Regions from separate parts of the Bacillus mexicanus genome, predicted to be linked through region 4. Evidence: riboswitches for the same ligand, from Rfam matches in the RefSeq annotation. Region 4 holds a riboswitch; each other region holds the start of a gene.
What was found. Region 4 has a riboswitch for S-adenosylmethionine ahead of mtnK (S-methyl-5-thioribose kinase). Riboswitches for the same ligand answer to the same signal wherever they lie in the genome.
Positions count from the first base shown of each region.

Region 1: another riboswitch for S-adenosylmethionine. It lies ahead of metI (cystathionine gamma-synthase/O-acetylhomoserine thiolyase); the one in region 4 lies ahead of mtnK (S-methyl-5-thioribose kinase).
Region 2: another riboswitch for S-adenosylmethionine. It lies ahead of metN (methionine ABC transporter ATP-binding protein MetN); the one in region 4 lies ahead of mtnK (S-methyl-5-thioribose kinase).
Region 3: another riboswitch for S-adenosylmethionine. It lies ahead of AAGG74_RS13550 (5-methyltetrahydropteroyltriglutamate--homocysteine S-methyltransferase); the one in region 4 lies ahead of mtnK (S-methyl-5-thioribose kinase).

Region 1 is NZ_JBCEYV010000001.1:1,489,666-1,495,599, reverse strand. It holds gene AAGG74_RS08070 (hypothetical protein) at 44-400, shown strand; gene AAGG74_RS08065 (GNAT family N-acetyltransferase) at 441-860, opposite strand; gene AAGG74_RS08060 (YjcG family protein) at 865-1,380, opposite strand; gene AAGG74_RS08055 (esterase family protein) at 1,416-2,138, opposite strand; SAM riboswitch class I at 2,306-2,428, shown strand; gene metI (cystathionine gamma-synthase/O-acetylhomoserine thiolyase) at 2,497-3,618, shown strand; gene metC (cystathionine beta-lyase) at 3,611-4,786, shown strand; gene AAGG74_RS08040 (GNAT family N-acetyltransferase) at 4,819-5,364, opposite strand; gene AAGG74_RS08035 (DUF819 family protein) at 5,433-5,934, opposite strand, start outside.
Region 2 is NZ_JBCEYV010000002.1:179,174-185,107, reverse strand. It holds gene fadE (acyl-CoA dehydrogenase FadE) at 1-206, shown strand, start outside; gene AAGG74_RS10630 (arsenate reductase family protein) at 317-673, shown strand; gene gcvH (glycine cleavage system protein GcvH) at 740-1,123, shown strand; gene AAGG74_RS10620 (YusG family protein) at 1,179-1,415, shown strand; gene AAGG74_RS10615 (toprim domain-containing protein) at 1,487-1,849, shown strand; gene AAGG74_RS10610 (thioredoxin family protein) at 1,851-2,171, shown strand; gene AAGG74_RS10605 (SCP2 sterol-binding domain-containing protein) at 2,279-2,656, shown strand; SAM riboswitch class I at 2,738-2,844, shown strand; gene metN (methionine ABC transporter ATP-binding protein MetN) at 2,950-3,975, shown strand; gene metP (methionine ABC transporter permease MetP) at 3,968-4,636, shown strand; gene metQ (methionine ABC transporter substrate-binding lipoprotein MetQ) at 4,650-5,474, shown strand; gene AAGG74_RS10585 (carboxymuconolactone decarboxylase family protein) at 5,743-5,934, shown strand, end outside.
Region 3 is NZ_JBCEYV010000002.1:762,322-768,255, forward strand. It holds gene AAGG74_RS13520 (sensor histidine kinase) at 1-631, shown strand, start outside; gene AAGG74_RS13525 (response regulator transcription factor) at 618-1,274, shown strand; gene pepT (peptidase T) at 1,324-2,556, shown strand; gene AAGG74_RS13535 (hypothetical protein) at 2,660-2,785, shown strand; gene AAGG74_RS13540 (hypothetical protein) at 3,116-3,343, shown strand; gene AAGG74_RS13545 (LURP-one-related/scramblase family protein) at 3,468-3,956, shown strand; SAM riboswitch class I at 4,023-4,130, shown strand; gene AAGG74_RS13550 (5-methyltetrahydropteroyltriglutamate--homocysteine S-methyltransferase) at 4,214-5,347, shown strand; SAM riboswitch class I at 5,415-5,521, shown strand; gene AAGG74_RS13555 (5-methyltetrahydropteroyltriglutamate--homocysteine S-methyltransferase) at 5,598-5,934, shown strand, end outside.
Region 4 is NZ_JBCEYV010000001.1:1,316,134-1,322,067, reverse strand. It holds gene kinE (sporulation two-component system sensor histidine kinase KinE) at 1-1,078, shown strand, start outside; gene AAGG74_RS06990 (methylated-DNA--[protein]-cysteine S-methyltransferase) at 1,075-1,572, shown strand; gene AAGG74_RS06985 (hypothetical protein) at 1,662-1,787, shown strand; gene mtnA (S-methyl-5-thioribose-1-phosphate isomerase) at 1,821-2,882, opposite strand; gene mtnK (S-methyl-5-thioribose kinase) at 2,890-4,083, opposite strand; SAM riboswitch class I at 4,188-4,341, opposite strand; gene AAGG74_RS06970 (carbon-nitrogen family hydrolase) at 4,425-5,204, opposite strand; gene AAGG74_RS06965 (pyridoxal phosphate-dependent aminotransferase) at 5,299-5,934, shown strand, end outside.

The DNA.
Region 1 (5,934 bases), 170 kb from region 4:
ATTGTGGTAATTCATTTACCAAATGACATCGAGGTGTTTTTTTATGAAAGCGGAGCAGATCCAAAGAGATCTTGAACGTTTACACTATTGGGATGCAAGGGTCCTGCAATTAGAGTCTTATTTTTTCAGTGACGAAATAATAATGATATTTGAAGACACAGACAGTAATGTAAAGTTATCTTTTACAGGTTGTTCATCATTTTCATTTGTTACAACTGCTGATGATCGAATAAAACCGTTAAAAGATTTGCAAAGGTCCCAAATCCCTTATTTTCTCCAGAATATTGAGATGTCAACAATCCAGAGCGAAGGGAAAGAATTATTAAAAAGTAAAATCCTCATGCCGCCTTTAAATGCAGAAATTGTATGTCATACTATTTCTATAAACAAAGTAGCTTGATATAACTTAAGGCCCTGTATAAGGACCTTAAGTTATGCGATCATTTAACCATTTGCAAATGGGGAATGCCGGCATCGAGGAATTCTTTTTCAGAAAGCACACGATACCCGTGTTTTTTGTAAAACGGCACGGCCTGCGTTTGTGCGTTTAACGTGAAACCGGAAGCGCCGCCGTCTGCGGCCGCTTTTTCGAGTGCTTTCATAATGATGCCGCCGACACCGGAGGAGCGGTAGCTTTTCAATACGCAAATTCGCTCTAGCTTGCCGTATCCGTCCTTCATGCGCCATCTGCCAGCGCCGACAGGCTTTTCGCCGTCATACACGACAATATGCTCCGCTTCATTTTCAAGTTCGTCGATTTCTTCTTCAGCAGGTACGTTTTGTTCTTTGACAAATACTTCTTTTCTTACATAAAATGCATCATTTATTTGTTCTTCATTTTTTGCGATAACTGCTTCCAAACGATTATTCTCCTCCGCCCAGCAAGAAGGTTTCATATACTGTCCACGATCCGTTATCTAACTGGTAAAGCAAGTGAAAACGGTCTGCGATTTCTTCATGAGATACTTCCTGCATTTTTAATTGTCCCAGCACATCTGAATGTTCATCGTCGGAAAGGTTTTGGCCGACCGTTATGTGCGGAACAAAATTATATTCCTGCTCACCAGCCAGCACACCGGTGTATAACTTTTCATTGAGGGTTTTTAATTCTTCCGTCGGCTCTGCTTTGATGTAAATGACATTATTAACAGGCGCAAATGAGCTGTATTTTGTCATTTTGAGAACGAGCGGATGGGACTCCTTTGCGATGTTTCTCAGATGGGATACAAGCTGATCCGCTTTCTCCTCCGCACATTCAAACGATGCTCTCAGCGTCAAATGAGGCGGAATCAGGGAATAGCTTGGGTCATAGCGCTTTCTGTAAGAGTTCGCAAGGTCTTGGAGTTTTTTTGATGGGAATAAAACGATTCCATATTTCATAGTATGTCCCTCCTGAAATAAAGTATGATAAAGTGTCAAAGCATTTTTTTCAGCGCAGGCGTGATGAGCGGCTGCCAATATGTCCATTTGTGATCGCCCTCAAATGGTTCAAATTCATAATCGGAAAGTTTCTCCTCCAGCAGCTGTTTCAGCTCCTGATTCGGTTTTGTAAAATCCAGAATGCTTCCGTCTGTCGTGTGGACGTCGGTTTCTTTTGTTCCGATTTGGTGATAAATAGAGAGGTGTTTGATATCGCCCGACTGTTTGAGAGCTTCCAAAACATGTTTGTCAACATAAGGAGACTGCATGATAATATTTCCAAACATATTTGGATAATCAAGCGCTGTCATAAGCGATATGGTCGCTCCAAGCGAGTCCCCGATCAGAGTTCGCCCGTAGCCGACCTGATAGGTAGGATACGCCTCGTCAGCAAACGGAACGAGCTCATGGGCGATGAACCGTTTATAGGCCGAAAATTTTGAGCCTTCCGGATGGTAGGTTTTTCTGCGCTCTTTTACATCCTTATAAGGCACACCGATAACTATACACCGTTCTATTTCCCGTTTGGAAAGCAATTCTTCAACCTGTCTGCCGATTCTCCCCAGCCGGAAATAATCATGCCCGTCCTGTGCGATAATGACATGGTATTTATAGAGAGGGGAGTAGTTGGACGGCAGATAAACGAGCAATGTCATTTCCTCATTCAGCTCTTTTGAAAAGAACTTTTTTTCTTGTACTGTGCCGTTTTTCGGTGCCATCATATATTCCTCCAGGACATCACTAGACTTTCTTGCTATTTTTCATTATTGTACCACGAATTATTAGAAATTTCTCTCTTTAAACCGTTCGGAACTCGAACAAAAAAGTGTTGAAATAAACTGCAAATTGCGCTAATATAAAACAATCAGAAAATTTCAATCGATATTTCTTATCGTGAGAGGTGGAGGGACTGGCCCTTAGAAACCTCAGCAACCGGCCTGTTTTGCATAAGTGCAAAGCGCCAAGGTGCTAAATCCAGCAAGCGTTTTTTATGCTTGGAAGATAAGAAGAAGCGTTAAACCCCTTCTTCTTATCAAGAAGGGGTTTTTTATTATGAAAAGGGAAGGTGTCAGCTATATGTCACAACACGTTGAAACGAAATTAGCCCAAATCGGGAACCGAAGCGACGAAGTAACGGGAACAGTGAGTCCTCCTATTTATTTATCAACAGCATACCGCCACAGGGGGATCGGGGAATCGACTGGATTTGATTATGTCCGGACGAAAAACCCGACACGCCAGCTTGTCGAGGACGCAATCGCCAGTTTAGAAAACGGAGCGAGAGGGCTTGCCTTCAGTTCGGGAATGGCAGCCATCCAAACGATTATGGCACTGTTTAAAAGCGGAGATGAACTGATCGTTTCATCGGACTTATATGGCGGCACGTACCGTTTGTTTGAAAATGAATGGAAAAAATACGGATTGACCTTTCATTATGATGATTTTAGCGATGAGGACTGTTTACGCTCAAAGGTAACGCCGAATACCAAAGCGGTGTTTGTGGAAACACCGACAAATCCGCTCATGCAAGAGGCGGACATTGAAAAAATTGCTCGGATCACTCAAGAGCACGGTCTTCTGCTGATCGTAGATAATACATTTTATACACCGGTTTTGCAGCGTCCGCTTGAACTGGGGGCAGACATTGTGATTCACAGCGCAACCAAGTATTTAGGCGGGCATAACGACTTGCTTGCGGGACTTGTCGTTGTAAAGGATGAGAAGCTTGGAGAGGAAATGTTTCAGCATCAAAATGCAATCGGCGCCGTCCTGCCTCCGTTTGATTCGTGGCTTTTGATGAGAGGAATGAAGACGCTCAGTCTCAGAATGCGCCAGCATCAGGCAAACGCACAGGAGCTTGCGGCGTTTTTAGAAGATCGGGAAGAAATTGCGGATGTGCTGTATCCGGGTAAAGGCGGCATGTTGTCCTTCCGATTGCAAAACGAAGAGTGGATCAATCCATTTTTAAAAGCGCTGAAAACAATTTGTTTTGCAGAAAGCCTCGGCGGGGTGGAGAGCTTCATTACATATCCTGCCACACAGACACACATGGATATTCCTGAAGATATCCGTATCGCAAACGGGGTCTGCAATCGCCTGCTGCGTTTTTCGGTCGGAATAGAACATGCAGACGATTTAAAAGAGGATCTAAAACAAGCGCTATGTCAGGTTAAAGAGGGAGCTGTTTCATTTGAGTAATCATAATAATTGGACGCTGGAAACCCAGCTCGTGCACAATCCATTTAAAACAGACGGATCAACAGGGGCAGTCAGTGTACCGATCCAGCACGCATCGACTTTTCATCAATCTTCATTTGAAGAGTTTGGCTCATACGATTACAGCCGCTCAGGCACGCCGACAAGAACAGCTCTCGAAGAAACAATTGCCGCACTGGAAGGCGGAACGAGAGGATTTGCTTTTAGTTCAGGCATGGCTGCAATCTCAACAGCATTTTTACTTTTGTCACAGGGCGATCATGTTCTTGTGACGGAAGATGTATACGGCGGAACCTTCCGTATGGTGACAGAGGTGCTGACCCGGTTTGGCATTGAGCATACATTTGTCGACATGACGGATACGAATGAAGTAGCGCGGAAGATCAAGCCGAACACAAAGGTTATTTATATGGAGACACCGTCAAATCCGACACTGGGGATCACTGATATTAAAGCAGTTGTTCAGCTTGCAAAAGAAAACGGCTGTCTGACCTTTCTGGACAACACATTCATGACACCGGCACTGCAGCGTCCGCTTGATCTTGGCGTGGATATTGTGCTTCATAGTGCAACGAAATTCTTGAGCGGACACAGCGATGTGCTGTCAGGACTGGCTGCTGTCAAGGATGAAGAGCTTGGGAAGCAGCTGTATAAGCTGCAAAACGCGTTTGGCGCCGTCCTTGGCGTGCAAGATTGCTGGCTCGTGCTACGCGGCTTAAAAACATTACAGGTCCGTTTAGAAAAAGCGAGCCAAACAGCGCAGCGGCTTGCGGAGTTTTTCCAGAAGCATTCGGCGGTGAAACGCGTGTATTATCCAGGGCTGTCTGATCATCCGGGCGCTGAAACGCATAAAAGCCAGTCGGTGGGAGCGGGCGCCGTGCTATCCTTTGAGCTTGAAAGCAAAGAGGCTGTTAAGGCATTAGTAGAAAACGTATCACTTCCTGTCTTTGCTGTCAGCCTTGGTGCAGTAGAATCCATTTTGTCTTATCCGGCAACAATGTCTCACGCGGCAATGCCTAAGGAAGAGCGTGAAAAACGCGGTATTACAGACGGTCTGCTCCGTCTTAGTGTGGGTGTCGAACACGCAGACGATTTAGAACGTGATTTCGAACAAGCGCTGAAGCAAATTGCTCCCGTGCCAGTTCGTTAAAAAAGAAGCCGGGGATAACTCGGCTTCTTCTATTATATATTATCATTAGGATTCAAAATTGCGAGGATTTGATGATCCTCCCAGACGCCGTTAATTTTCACATTTTTTCTGGCAATGCCTTCTTTATGAAATCCCGCTTTTTCCAATACACGCATAGACCCGATGTTGCGGGGCATCACACCGGCTTCAATCCGATGCAATTTCAATTCGTGAAATGCAAAATCAACAATCAATCTGACTGCCTCTGTCATAAAACCCTTTCCATTATGGGCTTTGTCTAAAAAATATCCGATGAACGCAGTTTGCAGCGCCCCGCGGATGAGTTGGAAAAGCGAAACTGTCCCGATTAAGGAATCGTTTGATGCTATAAAAATGCCAAAATGATATTCTTCATCATCCTCCTGTCTTTGCCAATACTCGGTAATTTGTTTTCTTTGCCCATCAACCGTATAGTAATCGTCTGCACGAATCATGGAAAACTGTTCAAAAAAATCCCGGTTTTCGCTTTGCAGCCGCAGGTTTTCTTCTGCATCCTTTACATCTAAATGCTTTATATAAATGGTATTTCCTTTTAACATACATTGATCTCTCCGTCCTCTTGTCAGCATTACTCTTACATATTCTGAGGAAAGTGTAAAAACCCTTTTTATAAGAAAGAAGAAAACCAATTTCCCATAAAGGTGCCAACATAATTTCCAATGAAGTAACCGAGCGTACCGACAAGCATGATCGGCCCCACAAGATCATGCCAGCCCTTGGCGATTGCCATCGCAGCAGCGGTCGTTGGCCCCCCGACAGCAGCATTGACAGCGAGCAAAATTTCTTCAAGGTGCACGCGGACCAATTTCCCGATAGCTAAGGAAATCACTAAATTACTGATGGCAACAAGGAAGACAAATAACAGAATAAGAGGCGCATTGGTGACAATGAAGCGCAGATCTGCCGGAATGCCAATCACCACAAAAAATAAATAAATTAAAAAGGTTCCAAGCTCCTGTGATCCATTGAGCTTCTCGAAAAAATGCGGGAAGAGAAAGACGACCAGAATAGTTAAGGATGTAAGGATCAGATACTGATCGCCAAACGTTCCAGTCACCAGAGGATGAGAAAACATGCTTTTCACATAACCGGAAACCTTCACACTAACC
Region 2 (5,934 bases), on a different contig from region 4:
TGTATACAGAAATTTTTGTCCAGGAAGCTTTTCATGAAATTGAAGCGCACGCGAAAGAATCACTCATCGCAATGGAAGAAGGAGACTCCCTCCGCATGATGCTTTCCGCTTTGCGCAAGCTGACGCGCGTAACGCCTAAAAACGTCATTCAGAAAAAACGCGAAGCAGCGGCGGCCGTTTTCGAAGCTGAAAAATATATTGTCTGATTGTCCGAGAGCTCCGCATTAAGCGGAGCTTTTTTTAAGAAGCACAGGTTTAGGCTTTTAAAACAAACTGTGTTAAAATAACCTCGATTATTTTATTGAGGGGGAAGAAGATGTCGTTAACTTTTTACTGGTACCCTAAATGCGGAACGTGCCGCAAAGCAAAGAAATGGTTAGAAGAGCATGGAAAAGAATTCAACGAAATACATATTGCAGAGCAGCCTCCAAGCAAAGAGGAACTAAAGGCGCTTTATGAAAAAAGCGGACTGGATCTCAAGAAATTTTTCAACACAAGCGGCATGAAATACCGCGAGCTGAATCTCAAAGAAAAGCTGTATCATATGTCGGAGGACGAACAGCTAGAACTGCTGGCTTCAGACGGAATGCTGATCAAACGCCCGCTTACAACAGACGGCGAAAAAGTGACAGTCGGATTCAAAGAAGACCAATTTGAAGAAAACTGGGCTTAATGTCAATTTTTTTTGAAAAGTGTGGTATCTTCTTATTATAGTGCTGTAAAAAATGGAGGGATTCAATTGAGCATACCTAAAGATTTGCGTTACTCAGGAGAACACGAGTGGGTGAAAGTTGAAGGAGAAAAAGCCAGAATCGGAATTACGCATTTTGCCCAAGCCGAACTAGGCGATATCGTGTTTGTCGAACTTCCTGAAGTTGGCGCTGAAATCAAAGCGGACGAGCCATTCGGCAGTGTTGAATCCGTTAAAACGGTATCTGAGCTTTATGCACCGATTAATGGAACGGTTGTGGAAATAAACGAAGATCTTGATGACAGTCCGGAATTCGTTAACGAATCACCGTACGAGAAAGCATGGATGATCGTTGTTGAACCGTCTGACGCTTCTGAAATTGAAAAACTGATGACAGCAGAGCAATACGAAGAAATGACACAAGAAGACTAAAACAGGATAGCTGTGAAGGCAATTGGACACGCTAACGTTATGGGAGGTGTCCAATATGGCTTTCAGCAAACAAAAGCTCGATGTCACCAATGATGTGACAGGCCGCTTTCAAAATGGCCAGCTCTCGTTATATCATGATAATGAGAAGATCGGCCAAATGACAAGCATGGATGAATATGAGCTTAAATCAGGCTATTCCTTTGAAAATGAGAAATTTTATAAGACAGCCGATGTGGTCTCAGGAAATGATGAAAAATACGTGGATTGTGACTATGAAAACGGCTGGTGTTAATGTTGGCGGTGAATTTCACTGCCTTCTTTTACAATCTGAACGTTTCAAATTTAACGCAGCAGGTGATAAAGATGGATGAGCTGGAAAAGGTGATGATTGTCGAAGGAAAATCAGATAAAGAGAAAGTTGAAAGTGTCCTGAATGAACCAGTGCGCATTATCTGTACCAACGGAACAATCAGCCAGCTGAAGCTTGAGGAATTGGCTGACGAGCTATACGATAAAGACGTCTATATATTAGTTGATGCTGATGAATCAGGCGAGACATTAAGAAAACAGCTGAAAAGAGAATTTAATGACGCCTGCCATTTGCATATAGACAGAGCCTATAAGGAAGTAGAGGCTGCGCCGAAACACCATGTCGCTTCTGTACTGCTCCGCGCAAATTTAAATGTCCATACTATTTTTCTTGAAAGAAAGTCCCGAGGTGTATAGCATGAAAGAACTACAAGAACACGAGCTAGAGCACATCGCAGATGATGTGTATCTCCTATATTTATATACTCCGTTTTGCGGCACCTGCCAGCTTGCAAGCAAAATGCTGACAGTGGTGAAGGAAATGCTGCCTGATGTCGCCTTCTATCAAAACAATGTCAATTACTCTCCGACATTCGCAAAAGCGTATCAAATTGAAAGTGTCCCGTGTTTTCTCCTGTTTAAAGGCGGAAAAGTGGTCGAAAGAGGATATGCGTTTCATTCTGTTTCTTATTTATATGAGCTGATTAAACAAAAATCATCTTCCGCGTCCCATTTGTGACATATTTCTCAGCGTATTTCAATGAAATTGTCGTTCGTTTTATAAAGGGGTTCTTGCGTCAAAAAGAGAAATGTCTATGTATGACCAACAAATAGGAGGTTGTACATATGGAGAAAGCAGAAGTGTTAGAAGATGAGTATCAGCATCTGTTTTTAAAACCTCTTTTGAACGCATCAACATTACTCATTACCTTCCAGGGAGAAACAGAAGCCTTAACCGTCTCGATAAACGAACAGGGGGAAATGAAAAAAATTTCTCCGCCCCCAGCGTCCAACCTGACCTTTTACGGAAACCAAGCGGAAATTATTCATCTGTTGCACGGAGATATTTCCCTGCAGCATTTGATCCAGAGGGGAAGCCTGAAAGTGAAGGGCTCATTCAGGGCTCTCTTAAAACTAGAAGCTATTCTCTGGCTGACAAATGGATTTTTTCAGAGGATTTTAAAAAGTGAAAAAATAGAAAATTATTATAATAGTAAAAGTTGACATCATTTATTTTATTGACATTTCATCATTCGCCATGCTATTCTACATTAAGAATTTCCGGACGAAAAAGACTATATATTTCTCTTATCAAGAGAGGTGGAGGGAAGTGCCCTATGAAGCCCGGCAACCATCAACGCTGTTGAAATGGTGCCAATTCACACGAAGCGTTCAGCTTTGAAAGATGAGAGAAAGGCGTTTTATATAAGCCTTTCTGCTCACATGTGCAGAAAGGCTTTTCTTTTGCCGAATATCCCGGAAGATTTCTTAGAATAGTGTTAAGGCAGGTGATTGCTTTGATCAATCTTCAAGATGTTTCAAAAGTTTATAAGTCGAAACATGGAGATGTCAATGCTGTCCAAAATGTCTCTCTTTCCATACAAAAAGGTGAGATTTTTGGAATTATAGGATATAGCGGAGCTGGTAAAAGTTCCTTAATCCGTCTGCTGAACGGCCTTGAGAAACCAACCTCAGGAACCGTGGAAGTGGCGGGAACTAAAATTAATGAAGTAAACGGACGCGCTTTAAGAAATGCACGCCATGACATCAGCATGATTTTCCAGCATTTCAATTTGCTTTGGTCGCGGACCGTCAGAGATAATATCATGTTTCCTTTAGAAATTGCCGGGGTGAAAAAAAGCGAACGGATGAAGCGCGCTAACGAACTGATTAAACTGGTCGGTTTAGAAGGAAAAGAAAAATCTTACCCGTCTCAGCTGAGCGGCGGGCAGAAGCAGCGCGTCGGAATCGCAAGAGCGCTTGCAAACAATCCGAAGGTTCTCCTTTGCGATGAAGCGACATCAGCATTAGATCCGCAAACGACGGATTCAATTTTGGATTTATTGTCCGATATTAATGAAAGACTCGGTTTGACGATTGTGCTGATCACCCATGAAATGCATGTCATCCGCAAAATCTGTAACAGAGTCGCTGTCATGGAAAACGGTAAGGTTGTGGAAGAAGGCGAGGTTCTCGATGTCTTCAAAAATCCGAAGGAAGACATGACAAAACGATTTGTTCAGCAGGTGACAGAGCCGGAAGAAACGAAAGAAACGCTTTCGCACCTTCTTGATGAAACAGCATCAGGAAAAACGGTCCAGCTCACATTTGTCGGTGATTCGGCTGAGCAGCCTTTGATTACAGAAATGATTAGAAACTTTAATGTCAGCGTCAATATTCTGCAAGGGAAAATCTCGCAGACAAAGGATGGAGCTTACGGCTCGCTGTTCATCCATATTGACGGAGACGAGGAAGAAGTTCAAAACGTGATCCGGTTTATTAATGATAAACAGGTGAAAGCAGAGGTGATCGCGAATGTTTGAAAAATACTTCCCAAACGTTGATTTAACAGAATTGTGGAATGCGACATATGAAACACTTTATATGACGCTGATCTCTCTGCTGTTTGCCTTTGTCATCGGAGTGATCCTCGGCTTGCTGCTCTTTTTGACAAGCAAAGGGAGCCTTTGGCAGAATAAAGCGGTCAACTCTGTAATTGCGGCCATTGTCAACATATTCAGATCGATTCCGTTTCTCATTTTAATTATTTTACTGCTGGGCTTTACGAAGTTTTTAGTCGGCACCATCTTAGGGCCAAACGCCGCACTGCCGGCGCTGGTGATCGGCTCTGCACCGTTCTACGCGCGCTTGGCGGAAATCGCATTGCGCGAGGTTGATAAAGGTGTGATTGAAGCCGCTAAATCAATGGGTGCTAAAACGTCTACGATTATTTTCAAAGTGCTGCTTCCGGAGTCTATGCCGGCTCTCATTTCCGGCATTACGGTTACGGCCATCGCTTTGATCGGCTCAACCGCAATTGCCGGGGCCATCGGTTCAGGCGGTCTTGGAAATCTTGCGTACGTAGAAGGCTATCAGTCTAATAATGCTGATGTTACCTTCATTGCCACTGTGTTTATTTTAATCATCGTATTTATTATCCAAATCATCGGTGATGTGATAACAAATATTATAGATAAACGATAAGGGAGGATTTACATTGAAAAAGCTATTTTTGGGTGCATTACTGCTTGTATTTGCAGGAGTCATGGCGGCCTGCGGTTCGAATAACGGGGCTGAATCCGGCAAAAAAGACATTGTCGTCGCAGCAACAAAAACACCGCATGCGGAAATTTTAAAAGAAGCTGAACCATTGTTGAAAGAAAAAGGCTACACGCTGAAAGTGAAAGTGCTTAGTGATTACAAGATGTACAACAAAGCTTTATCTGATGAAGAAGTGGATGCGAACTACTTCCAGCACATTCCTTACCTTGAGCAAGAAATGAAAGAAAACAAAGACTACAAACTTGTGAATGCCGGAGCTGTTCACTTAGAGCCATTCGGTATTTACTCTAAAACATATAAATCGCTGAAAGACCTTCCAAAGGGTGCGACAATTATTTTGACAAACAACGTCGCTGAACAAGGCCGTATGCTTGCAATGCTTGAAAACGCGGGATTAATCACACTTGACTCTAAAGTGGAAACAGTTGACGCGACATTGAAAGACATTAAGAAAAACCCGAAAAATCTTCAATTTAAAAAAGTAGCGCCGGAAGTAACGGCAAAAGCATATGACAACAAAGAAGGAGACGCTGTCTTCATCAATGTAAACTATGCGATTCAAAATAAATTAAATCCTAAAAAAGATGCGATTGAAGTAGAAGCAACGAAAAATAACCCATACGCTAACATTATTGCCGTCAGAAAAGGCGAAGAGAATTCCGCAAAAATCAAAGCGCTGATGGAAGTTCTTCACTCTAAAGAGATCAAAGATTTCATCGAGAAAAAATACGATGGAGCTGTGCTTCCTGTATCTGAATAAGACCGAAACCCCGGATGAAAATCCGGGGTTCGATTATTGACAAAGCCCTTAAACTTAGTTTAAGGGCTTTGTCATCTTTTCAGCGCGAATGAAAACGGAAGGCCGAGCATTGGAGCGGAGCGAATGTTGTGATTCGTGAGCACCAACGTGCAGGTCTGACAACGAATGCGAGGGTTTGCTGACACGGTGAAACCCCGGATGAGAAATCCGGGGTTTTTTTCGGGTATTTTCCTAAAAGCTGTTCATAATAAAAAGGAATGTTAAACAGATGGAGGGATTTTCTTTGAATCAAGACAGAGAAAGCATGCAGGACGCGCTAACGCAATATAAATTAGGTTTAGGCACATTTGAACAAAAGATGCCGCTGATGGGAAGAAAGTTTAACGAGTTTACTGAGCAATGCTTTGCCGGCAACTCACTGACTGAAAGAGAAAAACAGCTGATCGCGCTCGGAATTGCC
Region 3 (5,934 bases), on a different contig from region 4:
CGCGGTCCTCGAGGAGCGTACAAGAATTGCCCGCGACATTCATGACAGCATTGGTCATGAGCTGACTTCTGTGATTGTTCAGCTTCAATCTCTTCCCTATATCCTGAAAAGCAGCAAGGAGGATTCAGAAAAAGTCATTCAAAATGTACTGACTGTCGCCAGAGAATGCCTTCAGGAAGTCCGGTCTGTCGTTCACCAAATGGGCCGAAGTGAATCGCTGGTCGGTCTTACGGCTTTGCGGGGACTTATTCATCAAGTGGAGGAACGGAGCGGTTTGCACGTTTCGTTAGACACTGCTGGCCTGTCAGAAGAGTCTTGGCCTCAACATGTAAGCGAAACGATCTATCGCATTTTGCAGGAAGGCCTGACCAATACGATTCGTCATGCTCACGCTGACCAAGCGGCTGTCGTCCTATCTAACGACGAAACCCATCTCTACCTTACCATCACCGACGACGGGCAATTCACCGGCAATCTTACTTGCGGATTTGGGCTGACAGGAATGAAAGAGCGCGCTGAAATAGCAGGTGGCTCTCTTTCTTTCAGCGCCGTACAGCCGAGCGGCCTGCAAATTGAGCTGGCATTGCCGTTGACGATAACGAATAAGGAGAAAAAAGATGAACAAAGATAAAATACGCGTCGCACTTGCCGATGATCAGCCGCTTGTACGCGAAGGCTTCCGTTACGTCATCAACGCACAGCCGGATATGGAGGTTTCCGGTGAGGCTGGCGACGGATACGGCATTATTGCGCTGGCAAAGCAAACAAAACCCAACGTCATCCTGATGGATGTCCAAATGCCGCATCGCTCAGGCATTGAAGCGGCGAAAGACATTATGTCCGCACTTCCAGATACGAAAATTGTCATTTTAACAACCTTTGATACCGAAGAATATGTCTTTGAAGGAATTCGCGCAGGCGCAGTCGGCTATCTGCTGAAAGATACGCTTCCTGAAGAATTGATTGACGCCATTCGCGCCGCGGCCAGAGGCGAAGCAATTTTTCGCACAGCCACAGCGGCTAAAATTATCAGCGAGACATTTCGCTCGAAGCAGCAAACTCAAGCCGAAGAACCGGCAGATCCGTTTACTAAAAGAGAGCTCGAAGTTCTTCAGCAAATGGCCTACGGGTTGAGAAATGAAGATATTGCGGAAGCGCTTTTCGTCAGTGAAAGCACCGTAAAAACCCATGTGCACCGCATTCTCCAAAAGTGCAATGCCCAAGATCGGACACAGGCAGTCGTTTTTGCTATTCGAAACGGTATTGTGCAATAGAAATCTCTCATCCCGCCATGATAAAATAAGACAAAGGAGATGATTGGAAATGAAAGAAGACATCATTGAACGGTTTACTACATACGTAAAAGTCGACACGCAGTCCGATGAATCCGTCGACACTTGCCCTTCCACATCCGGCCAGTTGACGTTAGGAAACATGCTCGTTGATGAATTAAAATCAATCGGCATGCAGGATGCAGCTATTGATGAATATGGCTATGTCATGGCGACTCTTCCCTCCAATACTGAAAAAGACGTGCCGACAATCGGCTTTCTAGCCCACGTCGATACCGCCATAGACTTTACTGGCAAAAACGTCAATCCGCAAATCATTGAAAGCTACGACGGAAAAGACATTGTTCTCAATGAAAAGCTGCAGGTCACCCTGTCGCCTGATCAATATCCGGAACTGTCCGGCTATAAAGGCCACACACTCATCACCACAGACGGCACCACCCTTCTCGGCGCAGACAATAAGGCCGGGATCGCAGAAATCATGACAGCTATGGATTACCTCATCAAACACCCTGAGATCAAACATGGCACGATCAGAGTCGCCTTTACGCCCGATGAAGAAATCGGCAGAGGCCCGCACAAATTTGATGTGAAACGATTTAATGCGTCCTTTGCCTACACAGTTGACGGCGGCCCTCTCGGCGAACTTGAATACGAAAGCTTCAATGCCGCTTCAGCAAAAATCACGATCAAAGGAAACAACGTACATCCCGGCACGGCAAAAGGGAAAATGATCAACTCTGCAAAAATCGCAATGAAGCTGAACAGCCTGCTTCCGGCAAACGAAGCGCCTGAATACACAGAAGGCTACGAAGGCTTCTACCACCTGCTGTCGATGCAAGGGGATGTAGAGGAAACAAAACTCTATTACCTTATAAGAGACTTTGACAAAGATCACTTTCAAAACAGAAAACAAACAATGAAGCGTGTCGTTGAGGAACTTCAAAACAAATATGGCCAAGACCGGATTCAGCTTGATATGAACGATCAATACTACAACATGAGAGAGAAAATCGAACCTGTCATTGAAATCGTCAATACCGCCAAGCAAGCAATGGAAAACCTCGGCATTGAACCAAAGATTTCTCCAATCCGCGGCGGCACGGACGGATCCCAGCTGTCCTACATGGGACTCCCCACACCAAATATCTTTACCGGCGGGGAAAACTTCCACGGCAAATTTGAATACATCTCAGCCGATAACATGGTCAAAGCCGTAAATGTCATCGTTGAGATTGCAAAACTGTTTGAAGAACAGGCGTAATGCGGAAGACCAGTCCAAAAAGGGCTGGTTTTTTGCGTAAAAACGAAACATTTCGAATACTTCCTCCGTAAAACAAGTATTGACGAATGAGGAGGAAAAACCGATGACCAAACATGCAATCGCCGCTAAGAGTCTATTGAAAAAATGGATGACAGCCAGACCGCTTAACACCCAAAAGAAATCGAGTCCCTTTCAAAAAATCAGAAAGATGTTCAAACGCTTCTTTTGATCAGTCACTTATATCTCCCCAAAAAACAACCCGCGTTCACTCCCATCGCCCAAATACTCCGTCATTTGGGTTTTTTGTGTTCAATTACGAAAAATAGGGTATAAACCAAACAAGCAAGCGCCCCCACCCAGAAAACAGGCAATAGGAATTAGTTTAATTTAGGTTAAAAGTTATATAAAGGAATTTAACCACCCGCCGATAGTAACTATATAACCAATCATCAACAAGAGAACTCACCATTTTATAAGACTATTTTCAGATTATCAGGTTAGACTGTTTTTGAGGGGCAGCTATTTATTTTTTGTAGATTAAGAATTTTTTGAATACTTATTGGCGTTTTATCTGTATAATAGAGAATACCAAAACAATTTTTGGGAGGTATGTAAAATGATTCTATTTATTATCATCGCATTATGTGGCTATCTTCTTTTTTCTTTCAGCAAGGACAATCGCCGCAAACCGCAAAAGACAAGCCCTCTGCCAGCAGCCGCACCTCATCAAAACAACCTAATCGACCTTGACGCCATCCGCCAAAAACGCCGGATGCATCTTTCCTAAACCTATATTTCAAGGAAAAGGCTGCTGACCAATTGCAGCCTTTTTCATTTTAAAAACATAACTTGAAACCTTTTTACCCCCTGTCCGTAATCTTTTACAAGGCGAATTCAAAGGAGACTGCGCAATGATCGATTTATTTATGAAACAAAAAATGTTCTCGTTTAAAGATGCATTCCACATTTATGACCGGGATGAACAAGAGAAATTCAAGGTAGAGGGCCGGTTTTTTTCGTTAGGCGACTCGCTGCAAATGACAGATTCATCCGGAAAATCGCTCGTTTCTATCGAACAAAAAGTAATGTCTTTTTTGCCGAGATATGAGATTTCAATTGGGAATGAATTGGTTTGTGAGGTGACGAAAAAAGTAACATTTTTCAAACCGAAATTTGAAATTTCCAAGCTCAGCTGGGAAATCGACGGTGACTTGTGGAAAAATGAATTCCAGATAACAGATGGAGAGAATGTCCGAATGTCAGTCAGCAAGAAGTGGCTCAGCTGGGGTGATTCCTATCATTTGCAGATTGCAAACGAAGAAGATGTGCTGATCTGCACGGCTATCGCTATCGTGCTTGATATGGTGTTATATGAAGATAAAGATGACCATATTTTCTAAAATATCATTGACAATTGATCTAAAAGTAATAATATTAAGATAATTGAAATTTGAATATGCAGATGTACCTTATCAAGAGAGGTGGAGGGACTGGCCCTATGATACCCGGCAACCGCTGTTTCACAACAGAATGGTGCTAAATCCTTTAGAACATTGCGTTCTTGCAGATGAGGCGGAGATTTGATCATTCAAGCTCTTCCTTACTCGAAGGAAGAGCTTTTTTATGTTCAACACATTTCAGAAAAGAGGCGAATGACATGGCTCAACAAACAAATGGTGCGGGACAAAAACCAGCAAAACAACACAGCGCTCCCTTCCGTGCCGATCATGTTGGCAGTTTACTGCGATCTGTTCCGGTGAAAGAAGCACGGCAGAAGAAAGCGGCCGGCAAGGTCACAGCAGAACAGCTTCGTGAAATCGAAAATCAAGAAATCATCCGGATTGTAGACAAGCAAAAAGAAATTGGCCTTGAAGTGGTAACTGATGGGGAATTCCGCCGTTCTTGGTGGCATTATGATTTCCTGGAGGGGCTTGACGGAGTGGAACCGTTTATTCCGGCGGAAGGAATTCAGTTCCACAATGCAAAAACAAAAGCACGCAGCATCAAAGTGACGGGAAAACTCGATTTTACGGATCACCCAGCGCTTGCTGATTATCGATTTTTACAAGAAATTGCTGGAGATGCGACACCAAAACTGACGATTCCGAGCCCGAATATGCTGTTTTTTGGTGAAAAGGCGGATAAAAAAGTTTATGACGACCAAGAGGAATACTTTCATGATCTGGCCCAAGCGTACAAAAAAGCAATCAAAGCCTTTTATGATGCCGGATGCCGTTACCTTCAGCTTGATGATACGTCATGGTCCCTTTTCTTTGAGGAAAAAGGCAGAGAAGTTGTCCGGGCACTCGGCGGCGATCCAGAAACATTGCCTGCCTTGTTCGCCAAAACGATTAACGAGGCAGTGGCAGACCGGCCTGATGATTTAACAATCACGATGCACATTTGCCGGGGCAACTTCCGTTCAACTTGGGCGGCATCAGGAGGCTATGATGCTGTTGCAGAAACGATTTTGGACGGCTTACACTTGGATGGACTGTTCTTGGAATACGATGATGACCGCTCTGGAAACTTTGATCCTCTCCGTTTTGTGAAGCGCAAGGATCTGCACATTGTGCTCGGTTTGATTACATCGAAATACGGCGAGCTTGAAAATCCTGAAGATGTGAAACGCCGAATTCATGAAGCCGCGCGCTTTGTCAGCCTGGATCAGCTGTGCCTCAGCCCGCAATGCGGTTTCGCCTCTACAGAAGAAGGCAATCTTTTGACAGAGGAGCAGCAATGGGCGAAGCTGCGTCATGTCATCAACATCGCCAATGATGTGTGGAGATAATCTATCATTGACAGAATCAGAAAATGTGTGAATAATAGATAATATCAGAAAATTTCATAAAAGGTTTTCCTTATCAAGAGAGGTGGAGGGACTGGCCCTGCGATACCCGGCAACCGCTGTTTAACAGAATGGTGCTAAATCCTTTAGAACAATGATTGTTCTTGAAGATAAGGTTGAGATTGTCAGACAAGCTCTTCCTTATCCCAAGGAAGAGCTTTTTATATTTGAATGGAAAGAAGGAATGGACAACATGCCACAACAAAAAACACCCGCAGAACAAAAATCACTTCAAAGAAAAAAACCGCCGTTTCGCGCGGATCAAGTCGGAAGCTTGCTGAGATCAGAGCCCGTTAAAAAAGCGCGGCTGCAAAAAGCGGCCGGCGATATAACGGCTGAGCAGCTTCGCCAAATCGAAAATGATGAAATCATCCGCATCGTGGAAAAACAGAAGGAAACCGGCCTGAACGTCGTGACAGACGGTGAATTCCGCAGAGCATGGTGGCACTTTGATTTTCTGGAAAATTTGGATGGCGTTGAGCCGTTTACTCCTGAGCAAGGGATTCAATTCCATAACGTACAAACAAAAG
Region 4 (5,934 bases):
CAGAAAGCGGATGGAAAAGGAACTTCGTGAAAGTGAACTGAAATTCAGAAAAGTATTCAACGGCTCAATGGACGGCAATGTATTGTTCGATAATCAATACAGGATCATTGACGCCAACCCGTTAGCTAGCCATATTTTAGGCTTGTCACATGAAGAGATCAAACAGCACAGCCTGTTAGATATTATTTCTTCATATGAAATAGAAAATGTTGCATCATCGGCTAGGCAGATTCATTTTGATGAAATGGACAACGAAATTCCATTTGTGCTGAGCAGCAGTGACAACAGGAAACTCGAATTCTCTTTTAAAAAAAATATCATTCAAAATATGAACCTGGCTATTTTTAAAGATGTAACAGAGCGAAAAGAACTTGAGGAACGTCTGCGTAAGTCAGATACCCTTCATGTTGTCGGCGAACTCGCTGCCGGTATCGCTCATGAAATTAGAAATCCGATGACAGCTCTTAAAGGCTTCATTCAGCTCCTGAAGGGAAGTGTGGAGGGAGACTACGCCCTTTACTTTAACGTAATCACCTCAGAACTAAAACGCATCGAATCCATCATCACTGAATTTTTGATTTTAGCCAAACCCCAGGCTATTATGTATGAGGAAAAACACGTTACCCAAATTATGAGAGACACTATAGACCTTTTAAACGCGCAAGCCAATCTCAGCAATGTACAAATACAACTTGAGTTAATGGATGACATTCCGCCGATTTATTGTGAACCGAATCAGTTGAAACAAGTTTTTATCAATATATTAAAAAACGCGATCGAAGTGATGCCTGATGGAGGGAACATTTTTGTGAGGATAAAGGCATTGGATCAAGATCATATTCTCATTTCCTTAAAAGACGAGGGAAATGGAATGACAGAAGATAAATTAAAACGCCTTGGTGAACCTTTTTATACAACAAAAGAACGGGGAACTGGACTGGGGCTTATGGTAAGCTATAAAATTATTGAAGAACATCAAGGCGAAATTACAGTAGAGAGTGAAGAAGGGAAGGGCACTGTCTTCCATATTACGCTTCCCGTCAGACAGAATGCTGAAGAAAGAAGGATTGATGAATGAACTACTACACGACAGCTGAAACACCGCTCGGGGAACTCATCATCGCTGAAGAGGATGGCCGGATTACCCGTCTATTTCTCAATCAGGATGATTGGATGGAGTGGAATGAAACCGTTCAGAATACAGAGCGCAATGAAACGGCTTATTTGACAGAAGCGAAAAAACAGCTCCATGAATATTTCGCCGGCGAAAGAAAAACCTTCTCGCTGCCGCTGAGCCAAAAAGGAACTCCTTTTCAGCAAAAAGTTTGGGCGGCGCTAAAGATGATACCGTATGGAGAATCCCGTAGCTATGCTGATATCGCTGAAGCGATCGGCAGTCCGAAAGCGGTACGCGCAGTCGGACAGGCCAATAAACGAAACGATCTGCCAATTTTTGTCCCATGTCACAGAGTGATCGGCAAAAACAGCGCGTTAACAGGGTATGCCGGAAGTAAAACAGATCTCAAAGCCTTTTTGCTGAACATCGAGCGAATCTCCTATAAAGAAAAATAAAACATATGGCACGTTCCCTTTTTTCGCGGCCGACATATCATTTTATTAAGCTAAAAAAGTTGGTCTGATGAAAAAGGAGGACAAAGCAATTGAAGCCGAGCCGCTCTGAGAAAATAGCTGTTTTTGCCCAACTGTTTGAGAAACTGCATATCTTATCAAGCGCTCAAAAAGATGAAATCATTAATATCCATAAAAACAAACAAAAAAACCGCTGACTCGGCCCGGCATGAGCAAAGTTCAGCGGTTTTTTAATGAATTTTTTCGCCTCTAAACAGCTGTTCAATTTCTTCTGCATAGCTGCCGGTCATAATCCCTTTTTCTGTGATGATGCCTGAAATGAGATCATGGGGTGTAATGTCAAATGCGGGATTAAAGACGGGCACATCCGGTGGAGCGATTCGGACTCCGGAAATCCGCCTTACTTCCTCGGGATCACGTTCCTCTATCGGAATATCTGCACCGCATTTCACCTTCGTATCAAATGTAGATAAGGGTGCAGCAACAAAAAACGGAATATCCAATGCGTTTGCTAAAATAGCGAGACCGTATGTGCCGATTTTATTTGCTGTATCACCGTTCTTCGCAATGCGGTCGGCACCGACAATGACAGCGGAAATTTGTTTTTCCTTCATCGTATGGGCAGCCATGCTGTCTGTGATCAGAGTGACATCAATACCGCCCTGCATAAGCTCCCACGCAGTCAGGCGCGAACCTTGAAGCACAGGTCTTGTTTCGCAGGCATAGATGTGCAGCCCCAAATCCTTCTGTTTGGCCAAGTAAAATGGAGCGAGCGCCGTTCCATAGCGGCTTGTTGCGATAGATCCGGCATTGCAGATCGTCATAATCCGGTCGCCTTTTTTGAAAAGGTGTAGGGCGTTTTGGCCGATCATCCGGCACGTTTCCTCATCCTCGACCTGAATCTGGATCGCTTCGTGGACAAGGTTTGTTTTTGCTTCATTTACGGAAATGGCGTTTTCGATCGAATGACGCAGTCTCTCAAGCGCCCATGATAAATTAATGGCGGTAGGCCGCGACCTGTTTAAATACGCTTTGATATCATCGAGCTTGTGGCGGAATTCCGTGACATCATCTGTTTCGATATCTTTTGCAGCAAGCGCAAGTCCGAAGGCAGCTGTAATACCGATAGCCGGGGCGCCCCTTACTTTGAGGGTGACAATCGCGTCAAATACATCTTCCTTCGTCGTCAGCTCCAGATATTCCGTCACATCAGGCAGCTTTTGCTGATTTAAAATGGTAATGGCTGTTTCTTTCCATTCAACAGAACGTGGAACAGCAAATGAGTGGATCATGATTAGATCATTCCTTTACAAGTAACTTAAATGATTCAATAACATCCGTTATCGTTTTAAATTCCGAACGTTTTTCGATAAAGGCTGTACCGGTTTCCAGTGCGAGCCGTTTTCTGCCGATTCGTTTATCGAACGGTACAATTGCATCCAGATCAGCTACATGGGCAAGACCGATCGCGCGGCGTATCAGCTCACAGCCCGCAAATCCGATCGCCTCTTCTAAAATATGACTGAGCGTATCAGAAAGGTAACCGTCGATGTTGGCGTAAACATCCAGACTGTCCTTTTCCCAGGCTTCAGTGAATGTTTTTTGAAATGTTTCCCAAACCTGCTTGACATGTTCATATAACATCTTTCTGTCACCGCCTTCGCGGCCGAGTGCGTTCAAAAATAAGTTGGCGATAAATTGGCCTATATCAAAGCCGATCGGTCCGTAACATGCAAATTCAGGATCAATCACTTTTGTTTCATGTTTGCCTGCAAATATACTCCCTGTATGCAAATCTCCATGAATCAGCGTTTCTACCGATGTTAAAAACGACTTTTTCAGTTTTGTGGCTTCGATTTTGACGTTGTCATTATTCCAAAGCTTTTCGACATAAGGACGAAGCTCTTCTTCAAAGTCATTTGTGTCATGGTCAAAGAAAGGGTCTGTAAAGACAAGCCTTTCCGTTATGTCACACAGCTCAGGATTTGCAAACTGTTTAACAAGCTGTTTTTTCACTTTAGGTTCAAGCGCGTAATCTGATGAGTAGAAAAGTGTTTTTCCTAAAAATTCACCGATGTGCTGTGACAGCTGGGGATACTTTTCACCTTCAATGAGTCCTTTTCTTGCGATTTCCAGATGAGAAAGATCCTCCATCACAGTAACGGCCATTTCTGTATCAGAATAAAACACTTTTGGAACCAGATGCGGCACGTGCTCGCCTTGGCGGATGAGAGCGCTGCTTTCGATTCTTGCACGATCGATTGTCAGCGGCCAGCTTTCTCCGACCACTTTTGCATAAGGAACCGCTTGTTTAATAATCAATGCTCTGTCATGTTCTTGATCATAAATATGAAAAACGTAATTTAAATTGCCGTCGCCGATCTCCCGGCATGTCAGCGTGCTTTTGCTTGGAAATAAGCCAAGCTTCACCGCCAGCGCCACAGCGGAGCTTTCATTTAGCGTTTCGTATAAAGGTGTCTTTGTGACTGCCATTGTCATAACCTCCAATTATCTCATTTCTTGATATGTTTGCAGCTGAATGGCCGTAAAAAAGCCTCCTTCTCAGAGAGAAGGAGGCTTAACATGTATGTCCGCCTCTCTTATCTCTCAGATCAGATCTGATGGAATTAGCACCGTGCCTTAGAGACGAGCGTCTCGGCGCGAAAAAGATGCGCCCCATTTCACAATGGAATTACGGTCGGTTGCTGTTGGGGTCAAAAGGCCAATCCCTCGCCCAACTCTCGATAAGAGAATATATTCACTTGTTAAACAATTCTAATTTATCAGTTGATGAACATAGTAACAGGTGTTTTAGTGAGTTGTCAAACAATTTTTTAATATAAATCTTTTCTGAGATCATCAAAAACAGGTATACTCTTACGGACCTCAACGCTCTCCTGAAGGTCGATTTCCGCTCGGACAACACCTTCTTCCCGGCCGCCTTCAGCAAGTACGCGCCCCCATGGATCAATAATCAGGCTGTGTCCGGCAAATTCATTATCGGGATTTGAACCGGTGCAATTGCAGGCGGCGACAAAGCATTGATTTTCAATGGCCCGGGCAATAAGCAGGCTTTTCCAATGGTCAAGGCGGGGGAGAGGCCATTCCGCGGAAATAAACAGCACGTTGGCGCCTTTTGTCGTATGTTTTCTGATCCATTCTGGAAAACGGATGTCGTAACAGATCAGTCCGGAGCTTTTGACACCATCAAGCTCAAAGTATCCGTCATCGGTACCGGCTGATAAATAGACATGCTCATCCATCAGCTGAAAAAGATGGGCTTTTCTATACTCTTTAATGATTTGTCCTTCCTGATCCGCGATGTACATTGTATTATAAACATCAGAATGATCTCTGACAGCCACCGAGCCGGCGACAATATGAACGCCGTATTTTTTTGCTGTTTTCTTGAGCCAGCTCTGAGCAGAACGGCCGTCTTCATCAGCGAGCTCATCAAGGTTGGCCAAATCATATCCGGTCGTCCATAATTCTGGAAGAACAACAACATCAGCATGTTTGCTTTCTTTTTCAATAAAAAAATCAGCCTTTTTTATATTTTCAGAAGGTTTTCCGTATGAAATATCAAATTGAAGACAAGATACCGTCCATTTCATCTTTTTACCACCCCAAATTTTTCTTTACTTTTTTATTTTAACCATATATGATGATGGACTATCATTTCAAGATTTTTTTAGAAGGTGAGAATAGATGAATTTTGAACAGTCTCATGTATTGAAGGAATTGCCTAAGCAATTCTTTGCTTCTCTAGTGCAGAAAGTGAATCGAAAGCTCGCAGAAGGACACGATGTCATCAATCTCGGACAGGGAAATCCGGATCAGCCGACTCCGAAACATATCGTCGAAGAAATGAAACGGGCTGTTGCTGATCCTGAAAATCATAAATACTCAACTTTTCGCGGCTCACATAGTCTAAAATCAGCCGCCGCAGCATTTTATAAAAGAGAATATGGCATTGATCTTGACCCGGAAACTGAAATCGCTGTATTATTCGGCGGAAAAGCTGGTTTGGTTGAGCTCCCGCAATGTTTGTTAAACCCCGGTGATACGATTTTAGTTCCTGATCCGGGCTATCCTGATTACTGGTCAGGTGTCATGCTTGCAAAAGCGAAAATGGAAATGATGCCGCTCGTAAAAGAGAGGGCGTTTCTCCCTGATTACAGCAGCATCTCTGCTGAAGTGAGGGAACAGGCGAAATTAATGTATTTAAATTATCCGAACAATCCGACCGGGGCTGTTGCTACTTCTGCATTTTTTGAAGAAACCGTGAATTTTGCGAAAGAAAATGAAATCTGTGTCGTACACGATTTTGCTTACGGCGCTGTA